Regions from separate parts of the Nitrincola nitratireducens genome, predicted to be linked through region 2. Evidence: predicted binding sites of a transcription regulator. Region 2 holds the regulator's gene; each other region holds the start of a gene.

Region 1 (7,492 bases), on a different contig from region 2:
CATAATCCATTGCGACATACCCGATAGGCGCAGCACTAAGCCAAGTGCAACGGCGACAGCGCCAATGCTGATCAGGTCTGATAACCACAGATAGATACTGAGGCCTGCAACCGATAGCAGCAACAACGAATTCAACAGATACAAGCAAGTGTTAAACAAGGTGACTAAGCGCATTTGCTTATGAACCGTGCTTAAAAAACCCTGCATGCTTTCTTGGGCATAGTCGGATTCCCGTTGAGAGTGAGAAAAGAGCTTAACGGTTTGAATGTTTGTATAGGCGTCGACAATGCGTCCGGTCATGATCGAGCGTGCATCTGCTTGGAGTTGCGAAACCTTACCCATTAAGGGGACAAAGAAACGTAACATGACAATATAGGCAACGATCCATACCAGCAAGGGCAGCATCAAACGCTGATCGGCACTGCCCAGAATGAACAGAGTGCCAATGAAGTAGACCGTGACGTAATTGAGCACATCGATCATTTTGATCACGCACTCGCGTACGGCAAGAGCGGTTTGCATGAGCTTGGTTGCGATGCGGCCTGCAAATTCTTCTTGGTAAAAGCTCATTGACTGTTTAAGCAAGTAGCGGTGAACCAGCCAGCGGATGCGCATGGGGTAGTTGCCCATCAGCACTTGGAAATTCAGTACAGAATGAATGAACACCAATAATGGCAGTCCCATAATAACCAAGGCCATTCCGATCAGTTTCCAGCCCTCGGTGGCTAAAAAGCTTTCTTTGTCTTGCTCAGACAACCAGTTCACAATATTACCAAGGAAGCTAAATAACCAGACTTCGACCAAGGCAACGCACGCCATCAAAACGGCTGCACAAGCGATCCAAGGCCACATCCCACGCGAGTAATGCAGGCAGAAGCGAATGAGGCTTTTTGGGGGTTGACCTAATTGTTCATCGGGAAATGGGTTAAGTCTGCTTTCGAACCAGCGAAACATGTGGACTCTCTGTTTTTTGTCTGTTGAGTTGTGCGGGAAATGTCATCAAGGTTGGGCGAGCATGATGTTGATAGGCATTGAGCAGACGATTTAACACTAATTTAGACTGAATAGTCCAGTTTTTGTGCGAAAGAAAATCATTTAATGCGCGCACTCCATCACAAACCACACTCAGGATTCAAAGCCCCATTCCACTCAAGTTATTACGCAAAGCGAATGAGGCTTTGGGTTTCTAAGCCGCGAACTTAATAGTACTTCAAACCATCGGCTTTACCTCGGAAGGCGTAATACGCGACGGCGGTGTAGGCCGCAATAATGGGGATGACGATCACCGCGCCAAAGAAGATTATGGTCAAGGATTCTTTTGAGCTGGCGGCTTCATACAAGGTCATTTGGTTTGGAACGACAAAGGGGTAAAAGCTCAGTGCTAACCCCGCAAAGCTGCAGACGAAGATCACCTTGCAAATGAAAAAGGGTATCCAAGCGCCACGATCATTCGGTAGGGGCAGCCGCTTAAGTGCTAGATACCCCAATGCAAACATGGCAAAGCACAAAAGAGGAATGGCAGCGAATAAATACGCCAAAGGTGGTTCTGTCCATACCTGATACACATTGGCATTTACCAGCGGGTTAATCGCGCTGACCGTTAAAATACCGGCTAACGTCCAGACGCCTGCGCGTTTACATTGACGGATCGCATGAAACTGTAAATCGCCAGTCGTTTTCCCGATCAACCAAGCGTTGCCAATCATGGCGTAAGCCGCTGTCACACAAAGGCCACTAAAACAGGCAAAAATCACACTTCCGATGTGATACTCCAGCCCCATGACATAAATACCCAGCATAAAACCCTGGCTAAAGGTTGCGAGTAAGGATCCACACTTAAAGGTCCAGTCCCAGTGAATTTTACGCTCAGGTTTGACCTTAGCACGAAAATCGAACGCCACTCCTCGAAGAATAAGTCCGATTAATAGCAATGCTGCAGGCAAGTATAGTGCGTGAAGAATGGCACTGTGCGCTGCAGGGAAGGCCACCAGCAGTAAGCCTACGGCTAAAACAAGCCAGGTTTCGTTGGCATCCCAGAAGGGGCCAATCGATGCAATTGATGTATCCCGCCAAGCCTCTTGTTTCATGGGTAAGGTTATCCCTACGCCCAAGTCATATCCATCGAGAATGGCATACAAAAGCACGGCCAGAGCCGTTAGGGCGGCAAAAACCAACGCCAAGTTTTCCGCTGTTAATAGGCTCATACGCGGGCTCCTTCTGTGGCAATTTCCGTTTTCTTTTCGGGTAAACCGGGAAGCGATAAATCGTACTCTTCTACATCAATCGCGCGCTTGGCCAACCAGAATAGGGTTTTGATATAGGCCACCAACAACACTGCATAAAGTAAGAGATACATGATTAAGGTGAGAGCAACCTGCTCACTGGCGACCGTAGTAACCGCTTCACTGGTACGTAAGACGCCGTAGACCAAGTAAGGTTGACGCCCAATTTCGGTGACATACCACCCTGCTAGTGTGGCGAGCCACCCCGAAAAAGACATACCCATTAAGACCTTATACTGCAGGGGAGTGAGCTCATTTTTACGGTAGAGTCGCAGACTGCACCACCAGGCCACCAAGATCATCGCTATGCCTGTTCCCACCATTACCCTGAAACTATAAAAAACAGGCGCAACGGGGGGATGGGCATCTTCGAAGTCACTGATCCCTTGTAGCTCACCCTCTAATTCATGTGTCAGGATCAAACTCGCCAGTTTTGGAATTTCAATCGCAAAGCGGTTCGTTTGGGTTTCAGCATCCGGTATAGCAAACAGCACCAAGGGGGCGCCTTTTTCCGTGTGCCACAATCCTTCCATGGCCGCTACTTTTTGCGGCTGATGCGCTAAGGTGTTTAAACCGTGCAAATCCCCGATAAATGCTTGGCTAGGAGCCAACACCGCCGCACTAAACAGAGCGGTTTTGAGGGTTAGGCGAGGTGCCTTTTTATTATCGCCTCGGTACAAGCGATACGCTGAGATGCCTGCAACCAAAAAGCACACCGTTAATGCCGAAGCGAATAACATGTGCGTAAAGCGATAGGGGAAGGACGGGTTGAAGATGATCGCCAACCAATCCGTCGCGTGGGCCACGCCATCACGCATTTCGAAGCCGACTGGTGTTTGCATCCATGAATTCAGAACGAGAATCCAAAATGCGGACAAGGTTGTGCCGAGCGCAACCAATAACGTGGCCAAGGTGTGCAGCCAGCGGGGGACTTTATTAAAGCCAAACAACATAATGCCCAGCATCGTGGCTTCGAGGAAAAAAGCCGTCAGAATTTCATAGGCCAGCAAGGGGCCCGCAATATTTCCAACCGTTTCCATAAAGCCGGGCCAGTTGGTACCAAACTGGAACGACATGGTAATGCCGCTTACTACGCCTAAAGCAAAGGTCAAGGCAAAGACTTTCACCCAAAAGCGGTAGGCTCGCATCCAAACGGGATGTTGAGATAAATCAAAGCGAATTTTGAAGTACACCAGCAACCAGCCAAGGGCAATGGTGATTGTGGGAAATAAAATATGAAAGCTGATATTGGCGGCGAATTGTATTCGCGAGAGTAGCAGGGTGTCTAACATAAGGACCTCGCAGGTAGATAAGCACCGATCAACACACTACGCCTTTTTGGCAGGCTCTTTTTTACTTAAGAACGTATCCGTAAACTCCAGCACCTTGCCCACCCCCGAACCGAGTTTCATTAAAGTGTTCAGCTTATCGGGTGAAAGTGATTGCAGGCTTTGCGTCCACTCCGTAATGTTTTCCAGCAGGTCATGAATTTCGGCGATGCGTTTCTGGGCGTAGATTTCTTCTTGATTGGCGGCTTCGTCCATCATAATGTCGCGCAGTAATGTGAGGGTGGGGTCCATTTCGCGTTTGCGCCGTTCTTCAAATACACGATTAGCCATGTCCCAGATACTGCCTCGGCTTTGATAAAATTCACGTCGCTCGCCTTGTTTGTGAATCACCTGAACCAGCTGCCAACTGCCCAGCTCTTTTAAACCCATGCTCACGTTGCCACGAGAAATGCCGAGTAGATCCCCGATTTCGTTCGCACATAAGGGCTCTTCGCTGATGACCAATAAGGCGTAAATCTGACCCACGGTGCGGTTGAAGCCCCAGCGGCTGCCCATTTCGCCAAAGTGGTAAACAAAGGATTCAATCATTGGTGTTAATTGCATAGTTGTGCCTTTATTGAACTTTCAGAATTTTCTGAAAGAATAATACGCCTATGTCTTGATCTAGATCAACGCTTTTAAAGAAAATCTATGATTGAACGTTACAGGTGTGCTTGTTCGTGCATTTCTTGCATCCATGAGCGTGTAAATATGTCGAGGCTAGCGATATTCGAATTCACACCTATACTGATGTAAAAGTATAAGAAAGGGGGCCGCATGCGTATCGGTGTGTTAGGGGTAGGGGCGCTGACAGAGGCAATCGTGAGGGGCGTCCAGAAATCAAAATCGCCTTACCGTTGGTGTTTATCTCCACGTTCGGCGTTTCGTGTTGAGCGGTTATTGAGTTTGCCGCAGGTGTCCGTTGCGGCAGACAACCAAGCCGTGGTGGATCAATGCTCGACGGTGATCATCGGTGTTCGACCGAATGATTTGCAGGCGCTTGCGGCGCAGATCAAACTGACACCGGATCATCATCTGATCTGTGTTGCCGCAGGTGTCGAGCTAAAAACTCTTCAAGCGCTGTTTTACCCGGCCAAAGTGACTCGTATGATGGCAAGCATTGCAGCAGAATATCCCGGCGCGAGTGTTTTTTTCTTTCCAAGCGATGCGGCCCTGTCGACGTGTTTTTCAAATGCAGGATTTGGTGTTCAGAGTTTTTCCACGGAAGCACAGTTTGAAGCGTCAATGCTTAGCGTTTGTGTGAATGCATGGTGGTTAGATCAGATTCAGGCGTTGGCACAGGCCTTTTCGGATGAAACGGGGATGTCTTTAGTCGATGCTGTTGAGTTATTAGCGCGGGCTCAACAGGAGTCCGCAACCTTACTTAAACAACGCCGGAGCACCGCGCCCTCTGTTCTTGCACGTGAGATTGGAACCCCCGGTACGTTTACGGCGCGAGGCCTTTATCACCTGAAAGAGCGGCAAGCCGAAAAGCCTTGGGTGGATATTTTGAGTGAGTTACTGAAAGAGTTAAAGTCAATGCCATGATCGGCAAATGCATCTCATTTTTGTAAATTGAGAGTGTTTGAAAAGCTTTTACAGATATCGCTTTATCTAGAAACGCTTTTCGGGTAGATTTTTAGATATATTCGCATCAAATACCTGCCGTTAGGAGATGTTCATGGGTTACTTTCGAAAATCATTGGCGTCGGCTGTCGCTGTCTCGTGTTTAAGTTTGGCGGCCTTTGCTGTTCAAGCAAAAGATTTTCGCTTAGGGCTAATTACCCCGCCGTCTCATCATTGGACACAAGCGGCTCAAGCCTTTGCCGATGAGCTCAATCAGGCATCCAACGGTAAGCACAGTGTTGCAATTTTTCCGGCACAGCAGTTGGGGAATGAAGCACAGATGGTTCAGCAGTTGCAAGCGGGCTCTTTGGATATGGCTTTTTTGACTATTGCTGAGGTTTCAAATCGTGTGCCAGAATTCGGTGCGCTCTATGCACCCTATTTGGTGGATAACGTGGACGAAGCCGCCAGTTTGCTCAAAACAGATGAAGCGAAACGTTTATTTGATCTTCTGCCACAACAAGCGGGTTTAATCGGTATTGGCTACGGCATGGCGGGCATGAGGCAAGTCATGAGCCGAGTGCCGGTCGAAAGTCCTGCCGATCTTCGGGGTAAAAAACTGCGAATTACCCCTTTTGAACCGATTCGCGATTTTTACAATGCGTTAGGTGCAGCTCCCACCCCTTTACCCTTGCCAGCCGTCTATGACGCTTTAGCAAATCGTCAAATTGATGCCATTGATATGGATTATGATTCAATCTTAATCTTCAAATTCTATGAGCGTGCCGAGCACTTGCTGATTTCTAACCATATGATGTTCCCGATGGTCGGCGTTGTCTCAGCTCGTGTGTGGAGAACTCTGGAGGAAGAAGATAAAGCATTAATTACAGAGCTGATGCAAGCTCAGCTAGACGGTGTATTAGAAACCTTCAGGCTGCAAGAAAAGGATCAAGAAGCTGAGCTAAGAGCGCTAAATATCATGATTACAGAAGCAAGTCGCGAACACTTTGCTGAAAGCATCGCGGCATGGGAAGCGATTTGGTCAGAAAAAGCGCAATCGTTAGGTGCATTAAGAGATGCAGTGAATAGACTGCGTACCCCCTAAAATCGCCGTCAGTGTTTTCGACAGTTAAGGCCCTAATCAACGTTAGGGTCGGTATTCAACAATGCAGTTATTACGACAACTCTCACATTGGGTCGCTAAGTTTGAAATGGCCTTAGCGGCTTTGATGGCGCTATTTATCAGTGTGTTGATCTTAGTGAACGTGGTCAGCCGAGCGCTGGGCATGGCCATTTACTGGATTGATGAGCTGGCCATTTATGCGATGATTTGGATGACCTTTTTAGCCACCTCTGTTGTGATTAAAAAACGTCAAACCCTTGCGGTCACCTTTTTAGTGGATCAATTACCCCTTAGGGGGCGGTATTGTTTAGCGCTGTTTAGTGATGTGATGATATTGGGGTTTGCTCTTTTATTGGCCGTCCTGTGTTATCGCTGGTATGACCCTTGGCGGTTATTTCAAACCGGATTTGATGTGATGGAGTATCAGTCGCAGACGTTCAATTTTATCTATTCAGAAAACACCAACACACTGGGTTTAAAAAAGGTTTGGGTGTGGATGTGTTTACCCTGGGTTGCATTCGCACTGATGATACACAGCAGCGTAAATGTGCTGGATCGACTCTTGTCTTGGAGAACGCCCAAGGCATACGAGCAAAAGGGAACGTCCGCATGATTTTGGCTGTGTTCTTAATTTTGTTGTTTGCTGCTGTTCCAATTGCACTTGTGTTGACCTTGACGTCTGCGGCTTATATTGCACAATCGGGTAATCATCTTTTATTTGATTCGTTCACTCAGCAACTGTTTGGGGCAATTGAAAACTATGGTTTGTTGGCCATCCCTTTGTTTATGCTGGCTGGTGAGTTAATGAATGAAGGCGGTTTAACGTCTCGCTTAATTAATATGGCGCGTATTTTAGTGGGCGGTTTTAGGGGTGGACTGGCGTATATTAACCTTGTGGCCAACATGATGATGGCTGCTATTATGGGATCGGCGGCTTCGCAGATTGCGATTATGTCGAGAGCGATGGTGCCTGCAATGGAAAAAGAGGGCTACTCGCCAGCCTACGCGGCGGCGATTACCTCTGCAGGGGGGCTTCTATCGCCGATTATTCCCCCCTCGATGCTATTTGTATTGTTTGGTGTGTTGGCTCAAGTACCCATTGCCGATATGTTTATTGCGGGTATTTTACCCGGTTTACTCATGTCAGCGTTGTTCTTCCTGACCATTGCGCTGATGGGGTTGGTGCACGAATA
Region 2 (7,492 bases):
CCAGTCAATCCCATTCGGGAGCGGCTTAGTGCCATTGGTTTCAATGGCAATAATAAAGCCTGCTTTATGCAAGGCATCGACCAAGGGTTGATCGAGCTGCAGAGCAGGCTCTCCACCCGTGCACACAACGTAAGGAGGCTCTGAGCTTAAAGGCCAAAAGCGTTGCAAGTGGGTTACCAACGCGTCTGGACTGTCAAATTTTCCGCCGTTTTGACCATCATGGCCAATAAAGTCAGTATCGCAAAATTGACAGATCGCTTTCGAGCGATCAATCTCACGGCCTGACCACAAATTACAGCCCGTAAACCGACAAAAAATAGCCGGCCGCCCTGCATGGGCACCTTCACCTTGCAGGGTATAAAACACTTCTTTTACGCTGTACATACGAGGTTAGACCTAAGCAGATTCAGGTTCGCCACCAAAGCTGGCGATCAACGAGGGCATTAGATTCGACAATTCAAGGCCCATTTGGTTGAGTTGAGCATCGAAAAACGCTTTTTCGTCCTCAGGGCTGTCTTGCTGAAGCTGTTCCTGATATTGATCCGTTAGCTTAAGGCGGTGCAAGCTTAAGTCAGAATAAATCATAAAGCTTAACTGATCTTGCCAAGTTAAGGCCAAACGCGTGACTTGCATATCAGTGGCTAAATGAGCGCGAATTTCATCGGAAAACAAATTCTGCCCTTTGACACGGATAACGCCGCCCTCAGCAGAGGTGTCCCTGAGTTCGCACTCATCATCCACGGCAAACCCAGTGCTAATTTGATCTTCGTCCTGAACCCAAAGACTTAAGACGCTTGCTGGCGCTTGATTGACGGTTAAGGGCTTAACTTTCAATGTGCCTAACACTTCTCTTAAGCTGTTCAGCAAGTCTTCAGCGCGCTTGAAGCTGCCCGCATCAACAAAAATCCAACCGAGTTGCGGCATAATCAAAGCGCGAGTGGCCGAGCGTTTTGAAAAGGCACGTGGAAGAAGCTCCAAAATGATTTCATCTTTGAGCTGATCTTTTTCTTTGCGGTAGACTTTTCTCGCTTCGTCTTGCTCAATTTTACTGACTTTAACCTGTAGCTCATCTTTGATGACGCTGGCGGGTAGAATGCGCTCTTCCTGCAGCAAACTGACAAGGTACATGCCATTGCTAACAAACACGGGGCTTTCACTAAAGGAACAGGGTGAAACCCAGCCCTGACGTTTGAGTTCTTGGCGTCCACAGGGCACAAAGGGTTTCGTCAGAAGTGCATTTTCCAAGTGTTGCTCAGAGAAGTCTGCATCAGGGGTAAATCTGTAAATCAGGATGTTCTTAAACCAATTCATTCAGTTAAAGTCCTTCGTAGGCGAGTAACGCAAAAACAGGTATGCCACTGTCTTGAATACGTTGCGAGCCTTTTAGATCGGGTAGGTCGATTAAGGCAGCGACTTCGGCCACTTGTCCGCCTAAGCGCTTAATAAGAGACGCTGCCGCAAGAACGGTTCCGCCTGTTGCGATCAAATCGTCAAAAATTAAGACAGTATCACCCTCTTGGATGGCGTCTTTTTGAAGTTCGACCGTCGCCGATCCATATTCAAGCGAGTATTCCTCTGCGATGGTTTCGCCGGGTAGCTTGCCTTTTTTTCGGATCAGCACCAAGGGCAAATTCAGTTGATACGCAACCACAGAGCCCAGGATAAAGCCTCTGGCATCTATACACGCGACATGGGTAATCGAGCTGTCTATGTAGCGCTGAATAAACGCATCACAGGTGATTCGCATGGCTTTGGGATCTTTAAAAACAGGGGTGACATCACGAAAAATAACGCCGGGTTCTGGCCAGTCTGAGATAGACCGGACCACGGATTTGACATAAAACTCATCGTAAGACATTTAAAACTCCAGCGAGACCCGGACATCGGGTTTAAAGAGAGGTTTTGCAAGCAGGTGTCGGCTTGTCAATGGCTTCACCTGATAGTTCGAAAAGCGCATCATAGTTCAGAATTTCAACTTGTTTACCATCAACAAGAATCATGTTTTGCGTTTGGAAGCGTGTGAAAATACGGCTGATGGTTTCAACGGCTAAACCAAGATAATTGCCTATCTCATTTCGTGACATAGATAAACGCAAGTAGTTTTGAGAGTAGCCTCGTTCATGAAAACGTTGCGTCAGCTTGATCAGAAAGGTGGCCACGCGCTGCTCCGCTGTTTTTTTCGACAAAAGCGTCATCATCTGTTGGTCATTGCTGATTTCGCGGCTCATGGTCCGAAGAATCTGGCGACGCAGCTCAGGCATGTGGCCTGATAGATCGTCCAAGCGCTCAAAAGGGATTTCGCAGACGGTGGTGGTTTCCAGAATTTTGGCTGAAACAGGGTAGGCCGTATCGTTGAAGCCACTGAGCCCCACCAGCTCTCCTGGAAAAAAGAAACCTGTGATCTGCTCTTCGCCATCATTGGTGATGCAGTAGCTTTTTACAGAGCCCGCACGAATGGCAAAAATGCTTGTAAAGGTATCACCTTGTCTAAACAGGTGCTCGCCTTTTTTTAATGGACGGCTTTTATCAATGATATTATCAAGGCGCTCCATCTCCGTCATGTTCAAGGATACGGGCAGACACAAGGAGCTTAAACTGCAGGTGCTGCAGTGCACTTGATTGAGACTGTGAAGTTTGCCTGTTGAGCGTTTTTCTTCCATTCGTACACCTATCACCTTATCGGAATGAACATCGGATGCTCTCGATTGGGTATTATGTAACATTTAGGCGGCGGGGTGAAGAAGTATCCGGCAGTTGCGAATAGGCAATTGCCGGACGCACGCGAGCTTTAAATAATTCTGGAGTATCCGCGAACAGGTGCTTGCTTTGGAATATACGCATCAAACGTCATGCAAATGCGTCTAATTAATAAGCGCCCTGCAGGTGTGACTTGAATAACCCCCTTGTCCAACGTGATCAAGCCATCGGCTTCGAATTGCGCAAGCTCCGTCAGCTCCTCAGCGAAGTAGGTCGCGAAATTGATGTCAAAGCGTTGTTCAATATCCGCAGGGTTCAACGAAAAATGACAAATGAGTTGGTTAATAACAGCTGAGCGAATTCGATCATCTTCATTTAAACTAATGCCGCGCTTTATCGCATGTTGCTTATGATCAATTGCATCGGTGTACAGGCTTAAGTCATGCTCGTTTTGGTAAAACACGGAGCCTATCTGGCTAATAGAGGACACACCAATTGCAACCAAGTCACAATCAGAGTGTGTGGTGTAGCCTTGAAAGTTGCGATGCAGTTGGCCATTTTGCTGGGCAATCGCAAGGCTGTCATTCGGCTTTGCAAAATGATCCATGCCGATATAGACATAGCCCGCACCCAGTAGTTTATTAATGGTGTGTTGTAGGATATCCAGTTTGACATCGGCAGATGGCAGGGTGTCGGATTGAATGTGTTTTTGCGAACGAAAGCGATCCGGTAGGTGAGCGTAGTTAAAGACAGACAGGCGATCAGGCTCATCCGAATGATTTCATCCAGCGTTGCATCAAAACTTGAAAGGGTTTGATGCGGAAGACCATAGATAAGATCCATGTTAATGGACTGGAAGCCAAGGGCACGTGCGGTGTTTAGGACGCGTTCTGTTTGTTCAAGGGGTTGTACGCGGTTGACAGCCTCTTGTACCCGGATATCCAAATCCTGCACACCAAGGCTAATTCGATTAAATCCGCACTCGCGCAACACTCTAAGGGTGTCATCACTGGCTTCACGAGGGTCAATTTCAATGGAGTAATCGCCTTGATCATCATCGCGTAGATTGAAATTCTTACGCAGTTGCTCCATCAGTTCACGCATTTGATTGTCGCTGATAAAGGTCGGTGTGCCACCGCCCCAATGCAGTTGATTCACAATGCGGTTGTTATCGTACAGGCTTGATAAGTACTCCATTTCACGATAGACACGCTCCAAGTAGGGTTGGGCTCGGTCTCGGTTTCGTGTAATCACTTTGTTACAGGCGCAGTAGTAACAAACGTGCGCACAAAAAGGAATATGGACGTATAAGGATAAGGGCGCGTGTTTGTCCGTCGTGCTTAGGGCGGATTGAACGAGTGCTTCGGGCTGTAAGTTAGGGTCAAACTGCACGGCGGTGGGATAGGAAGTATAGCGAGGCCCCGATAAATCATAACGTTTAATGAGGTCTAAATCCCACTGGATAGGGTTTTGGAAGTTCACAGTTTTCGTTCCTTAACAGCTAAAATACAACGCACAGTATAGAGGAAAAAAACAAAAATACGTTGATGAGGGTCAATGGCTTATTGAAATTAACTCAGTCAGAGGGAGTGTGAAAATGCCAAAGGCGATAATGACGAGTGCTGACAGCTTGCGAGTCCATTTTTGTTGCAGCAAGGCTTTCACCTGTTGAGCCAGTAAGCCCGTGGTGAACATGGCCGGTAGCGTGCCTAACCCAAAACCCGCCATCAGCAGTGCACTTTGCTGCCAGCTGCCAGCGGATGATGCCCAGAGCAATGTGCTGTAGACCAATCCACAGGGGAGCCAGCCCCAAGCAACACCCAGCAATAACGCCTGGGGTAAGGTTTTGACGGGCAGTAAGCGGCTCGCACTTGGACCAATGAGTTTCCAGAGCTTACCACCCACTTTCTCCAGATGCGTAATGCCTAGCCACCACTGGCCGACATAGAGGCCCATGGCAATTAGCATAAATCCAGCAAAACTGCGAAGAATTAGTCCAGAGGTTCCTGTTGCAACGAGGGCTCCAACTGAGCCCAATAAGGCCCCAGCAATCATATAACTGCTAATGCGACCTAGATTGTAACTCATGAGAAAGGACGTATTTGACAGTGTAGAGCGATGGCGCTGTAAGCCGATGCTGGCGGCAATCCCACCGCACATGCCGATGCAGTGTGTGCTGCCAAGTAAGCCAATCATGATGGCGGTGGAAATCAGCAGGGGGTCAGTCATTGTGCTTAGCGTTGTCTGCGTCACTTGGGTGGGTGTGATCCTTGTCAACCTTGGCGTCGTCAGGGATCAAGTGATCATCGTCATCATAGAGGATGCTGTGGGCAGGCGATTCGAGATCATCAAATTGCCCGCTGTTGACGCTCCAAAAAAAAGCCCAAAAAGCGATGCCTGTTAGAATCAAGGCGATCGGGATTAGAATGATGATAATTTCCATTAAATACCTGCTTTGGGTTGGGGCGTATTTTTTGCGTTGGTAATTGTGCCGCTTTTTTCGTTATTTTTGGTGTGGGTTGAGCTTATGGGTTTCAGCCGTTTAAAGCGACGCGTTAGGCGTAAGGCATTCCCCACGACAACGAGAGAGCTTGCTGTCATGCCAATTGACGCAATGTAAGGAGGAATCATCCCCATTGATGCGGCGGGCAGGGCGATCACGTTGTAGGCTAAGGATAAGGCAAGGTTCTCTTTAATAATGTGCTCTGTTTTGCGCGATAAGCGCACGCCTTGTGCTAAGGTCATTAATTGATTGTTGATCAACACGGCATCAGAGTTGGTTTTTGCTAAGTCGGTCGCAGCCCCCATCGATACAGAGGTTTGAGCGCCAACCAAAACTGGGATGTCATTAATGCCATCTCCGACCATAATGACGCGTGCCCCTTGAGCTTGCAGTTCGCTGATACGCTCAAGTTTATTCTCCGGCGTCATGCCCGAGTAGACCTGTGTGATTCCCAATTGCTCCGCGATGCGTTGTACAGCGGGGGATGCATCACCTGTCAGCATTTCCACCTGTAGGCCAAGCTGCTTGAGTTGTGAGAGGGCGTTCAGAGCATCCTTACGAATTTGATCATCCAAGGCAAACCATGCGATGGCTCCTTGCTGATCGCCCAGTAAGACCCACTGACGTTTGTTGTCAGGCATGTCTGGGGTGTCGAGCCCGCTTAATTGCATTACAAAACTGGGTTTGCCAATTCGATACACTTGATGATTGAAGCGGCCCTCAATGCCTGACCCTAACGTGTTGATCGTCTCATCTGCAGGCTGATCAAACCAAGGCGTAAAGGCGCGTGCAATGGGGTGCTCTGAATGGCTCTCCAGTGCGGCGGCGATGCGCAGAGCACTTTTCTCAGATATGTCTCCGACTAGATGCGTGGCTTGAAGTGCTAAACGGCCTTCCGTTAGTGTGCCCGTTTTATCAAACAAAACATGGGTGGCTTTGCTAAAAGACTCCAGCACATGGCCACGCGTAATTAATAAGCCTTCTTGGCGCAAGGTGCCAGTTGCTGCTGTTAGTGCCGTTGGTGTTGCCAGTGAAAGTGCGCAAGGGCAGGTGATGACCAGCACGGCTAAGGTTATCCAGAAGGCATTGGCGGGTTCTATAAAATACCAAGTTGTATAAACGCATATCGCCACAATTAAGCTTACACCTACAAAGTAACTGGCAACTTTATCTGCAACATAGGCAATGCGGGGTTTTTCACTTTGGGCACGATCTAACAGCTTAACAATCGCCGAGATACGACTCTGTTCACCCACAGCGGTGACACAGACTTCAATGGGGTTTTCGACATTGATTGTGCCACCGACGACGGTATCACCAACGGATTTACGCAAGGGTAGATACTCGCCAGTCAAAGCTGACTCATCAATAGAGCTGATCCCTTTGGCGATAATACCATCAGCGGGCAGGGTGTGACCGGGCTTTACGATCACGATGTCGTTTGGTTTTAATTCAGTTGCAGGAACGAGTTCTTCACTGCCGTCTGGGTTAATCCGAGTGGCACTGGTTGGAATCAAGTCCATCAAGGCATTACCTGCTTTTCCTGTTCGTTGGCGTGCTTTCATTTCAAGGAAACGGCCAATTAACAAGAAAAAGGTGAACATCGTCACGGACTCAAAGTAAATTTCACCCGTATTAAAAACGGTTGCCCAAATGCTGGCAAAAAAACCTCCCCAAATAGCAATGGAAACGGGAATGTCCATGGTTAAATGACGAGCTTTGATATCCCTGAAGGCATTTTTTAAAAAAGGATAAGCGGCATAAATAATAACAGGTGTCGATACCACTAAGCTGGCCCAGCGCATCAGCTGAATGTACATGTCTTCCATGCCAGCTGTAGAGACTTCGGCTGCATAAAGTGCCGCAGCAAACATCATGGCTTGCATGGAGCCTATTCCGGCAACGCCCATGCGAATGATCGAACGCTTGTGCTCCTTGGCAAGAAGTTGTTCTTCTTTATCAGGATGGTAAGGATGGGCGCGGTACCCTACATGTGCAATGGTTGCCAGTAGCTGGCTCAGCTTAACGTCCTTAGGGTTCCAGAGCAGGTGTGCACGGTGATTGGATAGGTTGACACTGAACTTAATCACACCTGGCTGTTTTGACACGTGATTTTCAAGTAACCAAATACAGGCCGCGCAACTGATGCCTTCAATGACGAGCATCGCATCATGTTGATCCGTATCGAGCCCGGTGACAAAGGTCTTTTGGACTTCTTTACGATCATAAAGTGTAAACTCACGTGTTAGCTCTTCAATGCGAGATAAGTCCGCTGTTGCCGAAAGTGCATCT
Region 3 (7,492 bases), on a different contig from region 2:
CGTTTGACAGCGACAGGTTTGATTTCGCACCTTTCCTTGTTATTTATTCCCGCAGGCGTTGGCTTGATGGTCTTTGCTGATCAGATAAAACAACAATGGTGGATCATATTGGTGGCACTTTTGGTCAGTACATTTTTGACCCTGATCGTGGCGGCGTGGGTGATGGAAAGGTTTAAGTCAAAGGAAGGTCAGGATCATGGAGTTAACTAAGTTCTGGGTCTATTTTTCAGCGCAGCCTCTGTTTTGGATTATTGTTACGCTGGCTGTGTTTATGCTGGCGAAAAAACTGAATGAGTGGGCGAAGGGCTCGGCTTTTTTACATCCAGTGCTGGTTGCCATGGCCATTATCATTACACTGTTGATGCACACAGGCACGGAGTATGATGCCTATTTTTCGGGAGCACAATTTATCCATTTTTTACTGGGGCCGGCGACAGTTGCCTTGGCCATTCCACTGTTCGATCACTTGGCGCGTATTCGACGTTTATTTTTTCCCGTTTTGCTTGCCTGTCTATCGGGGAGTGTGACGGCGGTGATCACGGTGGTTGCCATAGGTCATGTCTTGGGGGGATCTACAGAGGTGCTTCTATCCTTAGCGCCTAAGTCGGTGACCTCACCGATTGCGATCGGGATTGCAGAACAAATCGGTGGCTATCCATCCTTGGCGGCTGGACTTGCTTGATTACAGGGGTGATGGGGTGTTTGTTGGCCCCTTTAGTCTTCCGTTTGTTCAACGTAAAGCGTCAGGCGAGTCAAGGATTCGCTCTGGGGTTGGCGGCTCATGGTTTTGGGACGGCTTATGCGATGCAATTAAGCACTCTGACCGGCGCCTTTGCTGGGTTAGCCATGGGGTTAACCGGTGTGCTTAGTTCGATTTTGGTGCCCTTTGTTGTTCGCTTGATGGGTTTATAAAAATAATACAGCGTTATGCTGATCAAAAGTGAGTATCAGGATGTCAGTTACAGAATTTGATTACATCATCGTCGGTGCAGGTTCCGCCGGATGCTTGTTGGCAAACCGTTTGAGTCGAGATCCATCGAATCGGGTATTGTTGATTGAGGCAGGAAAAAAGGATAATTATCACTGGATACATATTCCTGTTGGTTATCTGTATTGTATTGGGAATCCTCGAACGGATTGGTTGTATCAAACTCAGCCGGATGCTGGTCTTAATGGGCGTGTGTTGCGTTATCCTCGGGGTAAAACCTTGGGTGGCTGTTCTTCTATCAATGGCATGATTTATATGAGAGGGCAGGCGAGGGACTACGATACCTGGGCCGAGCTTACGCAGGATCAATCTTGGCGATGGGAGGAGGTGCTTCAGTATTTTAGAAAACATGAGCATCATTATCGGTTAGATGACCCCGCCTTTTTAGAATCAAAAGAAGGGCAGTCCTTTGCAAAGAATCACGGGCATGGCGGTGAATGGCGAGTTGAAAAGCAGCGCTTGCGTTGGGAGGTCTTAGAGCGATTTGCCGAGGCGGCGACGCAGGCTGGAGTGCCTCGTTCGGATGATTTTAATACAGGGAATAATGAGGGAGTTGGCTACTTTGAGGTGAATCAAAAGTCAGGTTGGCGTTGGAATACATCGAAGGCATTTTTGCGCCCCATTCTGGAAAGACCCAATTTAACGGTCTGGACAGAAGTTCAGGTTGAAAAAATCCTATTGGCGTCTGGAAAAGACAGTGTGCCAAGGGCTACAGGTGTTCGTGTTCTTCGCTCTGGTGGGCGTGATTCTGTGATGGCAGCGAAGGAGGTGATTTTGTCGGCAGGCGCAATAGGGTCGCCACAGTTGTTGCAGTTGTCAGGTATTGGGCCTAAAGCCCTATTGCAGCGGTATGGAATCGATGTTTGGGTTGATGCACCAGGCGTTGGACAAAACCTACAGGATCACTTGCAAATACGATCAGTCTTCAAAGTTAAGGGTGTGAAAACACTCAATACACTGGCCAATAGTGTGTGGGGGAAAGCGATGATTGGTGCGGAGTATTTGCTAAAACGTTCGGGGCCTATGAGTATGGCGCCGAGCCAGTTAGGTGCATTTACTCGGTCTGACCCAGCACAGGACTATGCAAACTTGGAGTATCATGTACAACCGCTGAGTTTAGAAGCATTTGGCGAAAATCTACACCCCTTTCCTGCGATGACTGTAAGCGTTTGCAATTTAAATCCAACCAGTCGCGGTGTGGTCGAAATCGCTTCAGCCAGCGTAGAGGACTCACCTCATATTTGTCCAAACTATCTGAGCACAGATGAAGATCGTTTGATTGCAGCGCAAAGTCTTAAGCAGGTGCGCCAAATCGTAGCCCAGCCAGCACTGGCGCCTTTTGAACCTGAAGAAATTAAGCCGGGCGTGCAGTATCAAAGTGATGATGAGTTGATTCGCTTAGCTGGCGATATTGCGACCACGATTTTTCATCCGGTGGGAACCGTAAAAATGGGGGCCGACGATGACCCTATGGCGGTCTTGAATTCGCGTTTGCAAGTGAAGGGGGTTTCGGGCCTTAGGGTGGTGGATGCCAGTGTCATGCCAACCATTACAAGTGGAAATACGAACTCACCCACATTAATGATTGCAGAAAAGGCGTCAGCCTGGATTTTAGGGGAGATAACCCCATAAAATGATGGCCGATGGTAAAGGATTATTCGTTAAGGCCAACGAATAATTGCAAGTCAAGTCGGCGCGCAGTAAAGTTGCGCGCTTGTTTTACACGATTGGCAGGGGTTGGAGCTTAATGACACCTTTAGAGCGTTACAAAAAAGATCTTCAGCGTGATGATTTTACCTATGATCCTACACAAGAGATGGCGGTTAAGCATCTTCAACGCTTATACGATGAGCTGATTGCGTCTGTTAACGCACCTGTGCCCAGTATGATTCGTCGTTTGACGGGGATTATGCGTAAAGAGTCGAAAGAGCCCTTAAAAGGTCTGTATTTTTGGGGTGGAGTAGGGCGTGGCAAAACCTACTTGATGGATACGTTTTACGACAGTCTGCCTTTTGAACATAAAACACGCACGCATTTCCATCGATTTATGCAGCGGGTTCATAAAGAGCTGAAGCAGCTTGAGGGGACTAAAAACCCGTTGGTTGAAATCGGTAAAAAGTATGCCGCCGAAACTCGAATTATTTGCTTTGATGAGTTTTTTGTGACGGATATAACCGATGCCATGATCTTGGGCGGGTTGCTGGAGCAATTGTTTGCAAACGGTGTCTCCTTAGTCGCCACTTCGAATATTGTGCCTGATGGTTTGTATAAGGATGGATTGCAGCGTGCGCGCTTTTTGCCCGCAATTGCGCTGCTCAACAAGTATACCGAGGTCGTGAACGTTGATGGCGGTATCGATTATCGTCTGCGGGTGTTAGAGCAAGCCGAGTTGTACCATTTTCCGCTAGATGCAGACGCGGACATCAGCTTGAATAAAAGCTTTGAAAGCTTAGCACCGGATATCGACATCGCTGAGCGGGATAAGCTGATTGAGGTTAACGGTCGTCAAATTAAATGTCGGCGTGTGTGCGAAGATGTTGTGTGGTTTGACTTTAAAGAGTTGTGCGAAGGCCCACGTTCTCAGAATGATTATATCGAGTTGGGGAAAATCTACCACGAAGTGCTGGTCAGTAATGTCCCACAGATGGGGCGCCAGAATGATGATGCGGCACGGCGTTTCATAAACTTAGTGGATGAGTTTTACGACAGTGGCGTTAAGTTGATTTTATCTGCCGAAACCAGCATACATGATATTTACACCGAAGGTCGCTTGTCCTTTGAAATCGAACGCACTAAAAGTCGTTTGCTTGAAATGCAGTCGCATGAATACTTGGCAAGAGAACATCGATCTGCATAAAAAGCAAAACAGTGCTCGTAAAGCTGAGATAAAGTCAGTATAATGCCCGCTCCCAAAATTTGGGAACGTGAAGGTTGGATAATGTTTGTCCAACGAATAACTATAAGCTAAGTCGGGCCCGTATCTCTTGTGGTGCGGAATGAGACTTATCGAGTTAAGGTGATCATTTCATGAATAAAACAGTAAGCGCTAAGCCAGCCGAAGTAAAACGCGACTGGTACGTTGTTGACGCAGAGGGTAAAACCTTAGGCCGTTTGGCAACTGAAATTGCTCGCCGTCTGCGTGGCAAGCACAAGCCTGAATATACTCCACACGTGGACACAGGTGACTACATTGTTGTTGTTAATGCTGAGAAAGTGCACGTAACAGGCAACAAGCGCAATGATAAGATGTACTACCGTCATTCTGGTTTCCCAGGCGGTCTTAAGGAAGCAAACTTCACTAAGATGATTCAAACCTTCCCTGAGCGTACGATTGAATTGGCTGTAAAAGGCATGTTGCCAAAAGGCCCACTTGGTCGCTCTATGTACACTAAGCTGAAAGTGTATGCTGGTAATCAGCACCCGCATCAGGCTCAGCAACCTAAAGAACTGAATATCTAAGGGGAAGGCGAATATGTCTATTACTCAGTATTACGGCACAGGCCGTCGTAAAACCTCTACTGCTCGCGTCTTCTTGCGTCCAGGTACAGGTCAGGTCACTATTAACCAACGCACCATGGAAAACTACTTTGGTCGTGAAACTGCGCGCATGATTGTTATGCAGCCGTTGCAGTTGACGGGTACCGCTGAAAAGTTCGATGTATATGTAACGGTTGCAGGTGGTGGTGGCTTCGGTCAAGCCGGTGCTATTCGTCATGGTATTACACGTGCTTTGATGGAGTACGATGAGACGTTGCGTGCTTCCTTGCGTGAAGCTGGTTTCGTGACTCGTGACTCGCGTATGGTTGAACGTAAGAAAGTCGGCTTGCGTAAAGCGCGTAAGCGTCCACAGTTCTCCAAGCGTTAATTTTTGTTTGCCTTCTGGGCAAATTGATTCTTATCAAAAAACCCGAATCTTTCATGGTTCGGGTTTTTTTGTGGTTTTTTATTTTTTTCAAAACTTTAATTGCGTATTAGGCTGTTTTTTAAATGTGAATAGGCCTAAGGTAGACTGGTTTTAACCTTGTAAAAATCGGGTATTTTCTTTACTATTTGCGCCATTTGAAGAATCCGATTTGTGGGTTTTAAATGACTGGCGACGGAACTGACCGTATTTTTCGGAAAGTGGTCGTCGAATGAGTGGAGATGAAGTTAATGAGCAATGACGGCGTGAATAAAGGTCGGCGTCGGCTACTCCTCGGTGCAACATCTGCGTTAGGCGCAGTGGGTGCTGTAGGTGCGGCTGTCCCGTTCGTAGCGTCCTGGCATCCTAGTGCAAAAGCAAAAGCCGCAGGTGCGCCTGCTAGAGCGGATGTGAGTAAGCTAGAGCCTGGTCAGCAAATGATTGTTGAATGGCGAGGAAGGCCGGTCTGGATCGTGCGTCGTGGCGAAGAAGCCTTGGCGAATCTAGAACGCTTGAATGATCGATTGGCTGATCCAGAGTCAAATCGTTCAGAACAACCTGATTACATACCAAAAACTCCGGCAAGATCTTTAAGGCCTGAGTACGCTGTTCTGATCGGTATTTGTACTCACTTGGGCTGTTCACCAACCTATCGCCCTGAAATTGCACCCGCTGATTTGGGTGATGGGTGGTTAGGCGGTTTCTTCTGTCCGTGTCATGGATCACGTTTTGACCTGTCGGGTCGCGTATTCCGTGCACAGCCTGCACCGACTAATCTGGTTATCCCACCTCATTCGTATCTGGATGATTCGACGCTTATCATCGGTATAGATCAGGAGGCTTCATAATGGCTGGTCATCGCAATAAAGGAAACCCAGGCCTAATGGGCTGGATTGATGATCGTTTCCCAGCAACAGCGCTATGGATGATCATCTTGCTAAATACTATGCGCCTAAAAACTTCAACTTTTGGTATTTCTTTGGCTCGCTTGCATTGTTGGTTTTGGTTAACCAAATCGTAACGGGTATCTGGTTGACCATGAGTTACAACCCTTCAGATGAGGGGGCGTTTGCTTCATTAGAATACATCATGCGTGATGTTGAGTACGGTTGGTTGTTGCGTTATATGCACTCTACCGGAGCTTCTGCATTCTTCGTTGTTATCTATCTGCATATGTTCCGCGGATTGATGTACGGATCTTACCGTAAGCCACGTGAGTTGGTGTGGATCTTTGGTATGACCATCTATCTTGCGTTGATGGCCGAAGCATTCATGGGATACCTCTTGCCTTGGGGACAAATGTCTTACTGGGGTGCTCAGGTTATTGTATCTCTGTTTGGTGCTATCCCAGTGATTGGTCCTGATCTACAGCAGTGGATCCGTGGTGATTACCTGATTTCTGGTATTACTCTGAACCGTTTCTTTGCGTTGCACGTTGTGGCTTTACCAATCGTTATTCTTGCATTGGTTGTTTTGCACATCATTGCATTGCATGAAGTAGGATCGAATAACCCAGACGGTATCGAAATTAGCGAGAATTTGGATGAAAATGGCATTCCGAAAGACGGCATTCCTTTCCATCCTTACTACAGCGTCAAAGATCTTGTCGGTGTGGGCGTTTTCTTGTTTATTTTCTCGATTGTTGTTTTCTTCTTCCCGGAAGGCGGCGGTTACTTCATTGAAAGGCCAAACTTTGAGCCAGCCAATGCGCTGAAAACACCGGATCACATTGCACCTGTATGGTACTTCACGGCTTTCTACGCTATGTTGCGTGCCGTAACCTTCAACCTCTTTGGCTTAGATGCTAAGTTCTGGGGTGTTGTGGTGATGGGGGCTGCAATTGCGATTCTATTCGTATTGCCATGGTTGGATCGTAGCCCTGTAAAATCAATGCGTTATAAAGGTTGGATTAGCAAGATTTACTTGGTTGTTTTTGCGATCAGCTTTGTAATTCTAAGCGTATTGGGTGCATTGCCTGCGACAGATGCGCGCACGACTGTGGCTCAAATCTGTACCGTGCTTTACTTCGGTTACTTCCTCCTGATGCCTTTCTACACCAGGTTAGAAAGTACTAAACCAGTTCCGCAAAGGGTGACAGGCTGATGAAAAAATTTCTATTTGCACTATTGATGGTGTGTCTGCCAGCTGTAGTTCAGGCGGCTGCCAGTGCGTATCCAACAGATTCAATGAAGCCAGATCTACGAGATCAAGCCTCTTTACAGCGAGGTATGGCGCTATATGTTAACCGCTGCATGGGATGTCATTCCATGGAGTTCCAACGCTTTGAGCGCACAGCCGATGATATTGGTTTGCCTCATGATTTGGTAGAAGAGTATTTGATTCGTGGTGATCTTAAAATTCACGATCAGATGACCATCGCTATGAGTAAAACTGATGCCGCAGGTTGGTTTGGTGCGCCACCACCTGATTTGACGCTTGAAGCGCGTCTAAGAGGTACTGATTGGTTGTATACTTATTTGCGTACGTTCTACCGTGATGACTCAAGACCTTGGGGTGTTAACAATGCTCTCTTCAAGGACGTAGGTATGCCAAACGTGCTTGAAGATCTTCAGGGTGTGGTTATCAACAACTGTACAAGTGAA

The links. The regulator FNR, encoded in region 2, switches genes on or off when oxygen is low (the NO sensors DNR and NnrR bind a similar motif). The targets are predictions, from matches to a motif close to TTGATNTANATCAA.
Region 1: D791_RS10140 (GbsR/MarR family transcriptional regulator) is a predicted target of FNR. The motif match lies at 4,230-4,243, and genes of this name have one in related genera.
Region 3: petA (ubiquinol-cytochrome c reductase iron-sulfur subunit) is a predicted target of FNR. The motif match lies at 4,877-4,890, and genes of this name have one in related genera.

The regions. Positions count from the first base shown of each region.
Region 1 covers NZ_AONB01000010.1:66,672-74,163, forward strand. Annotated here, with positions in the region: gene D791_RS10125 (ABC transporter ATP-binding protein) at 1-954, opposite strand, end outside; gene cydB (cytochrome d ubiquinol oxidase subunit II) at 1,200-2,204, opposite strand; gene D791_RS10135 (cytochrome ubiquinol oxidase subunit I) at 2,201-3,574, opposite strand; gene D791_RS10140 (GbsR/MarR family transcriptional regulator) at 3,611-4,174, opposite strand; gene D791_RS18960 (pyrroline-5-carboxylate reductase family protein) at 4,388-5,158, shown strand; gene D791_RS10150 (TRAP transporter substrate-binding protein) at 5,292-6,281, shown strand; gene D791_RS10155 (TRAP transporter small permease) at 6,343-6,912, shown strand; gene D791_RS10160 (TRAP transporter large permease) at 6,909-7,492, shown strand, end outside.
Region 2 covers NZ_AONB01000001.1:513,765-521,256, forward strand. Annotated here, with positions in the region: gene queE (7-carboxy-7-deazaguanine synthase) at 1-384, opposite strand, end outside; gene D791_RS02400 (recombination-associated protein RdgC) at 397-1,311, opposite strand; gene D791_RS02405 (adenine phosphoribosyltransferase) at 1,316-1,858, opposite strand; gene fnr (fumarate/nitrate reduction transcriptional regulator Fnr) at 1,890-2,660, opposite strand; gene D791_RS21645 (oxygen-independent coproporphyrinogen III oxidase) at 2,789-3,187, opposite strand; gene D791_RS02415 (radical SAM protein) at 3,166-4,179, opposite strand; gene D791_RS02420 (sulfite exporter TauE/SafE family protein) at 4,252-4,926, opposite strand; gene ccoS (cbb3-type cytochrome oxidase assembly protein CcoS) at 4,919-5,140, opposite strand; gene D791_RS02430 (heavy metal translocating P-type ATPase) at 5,140-7,492, opposite strand, start outside.
Region 3 covers NZ_AONB01000005.1:121,465-128,956, forward strand. Annotated here, with positions in the region: gene D791_RS06735 (CidA/LrgA family protein) at 1-210, shown strand, start outside; partial or broken gene D791_RS06740 (LrgB family protein) at 272-912, shown strand; gene D791_RS06745 (GMC family oxidoreductase) at 953-2,620, shown strand; gene zapE (cell division protein ZapE) at 2,736-3,845, shown strand; gene rplM (50S ribosomal protein L13) at 4,016-4,447, shown strand; gene rpsI (30S ribosomal protein S9) at 4,461-4,853, shown strand; gene petA (ubiquinol-cytochrome c reductase iron-sulfur subunit) at 5,141-5,737, shown strand; partial or broken gene D791_RS06770 (cytochrome b) at 5,737-6,992, shown strand; gene D791_RS06775 (cytochrome c1) at 6,992-7,492, shown strand, end outside.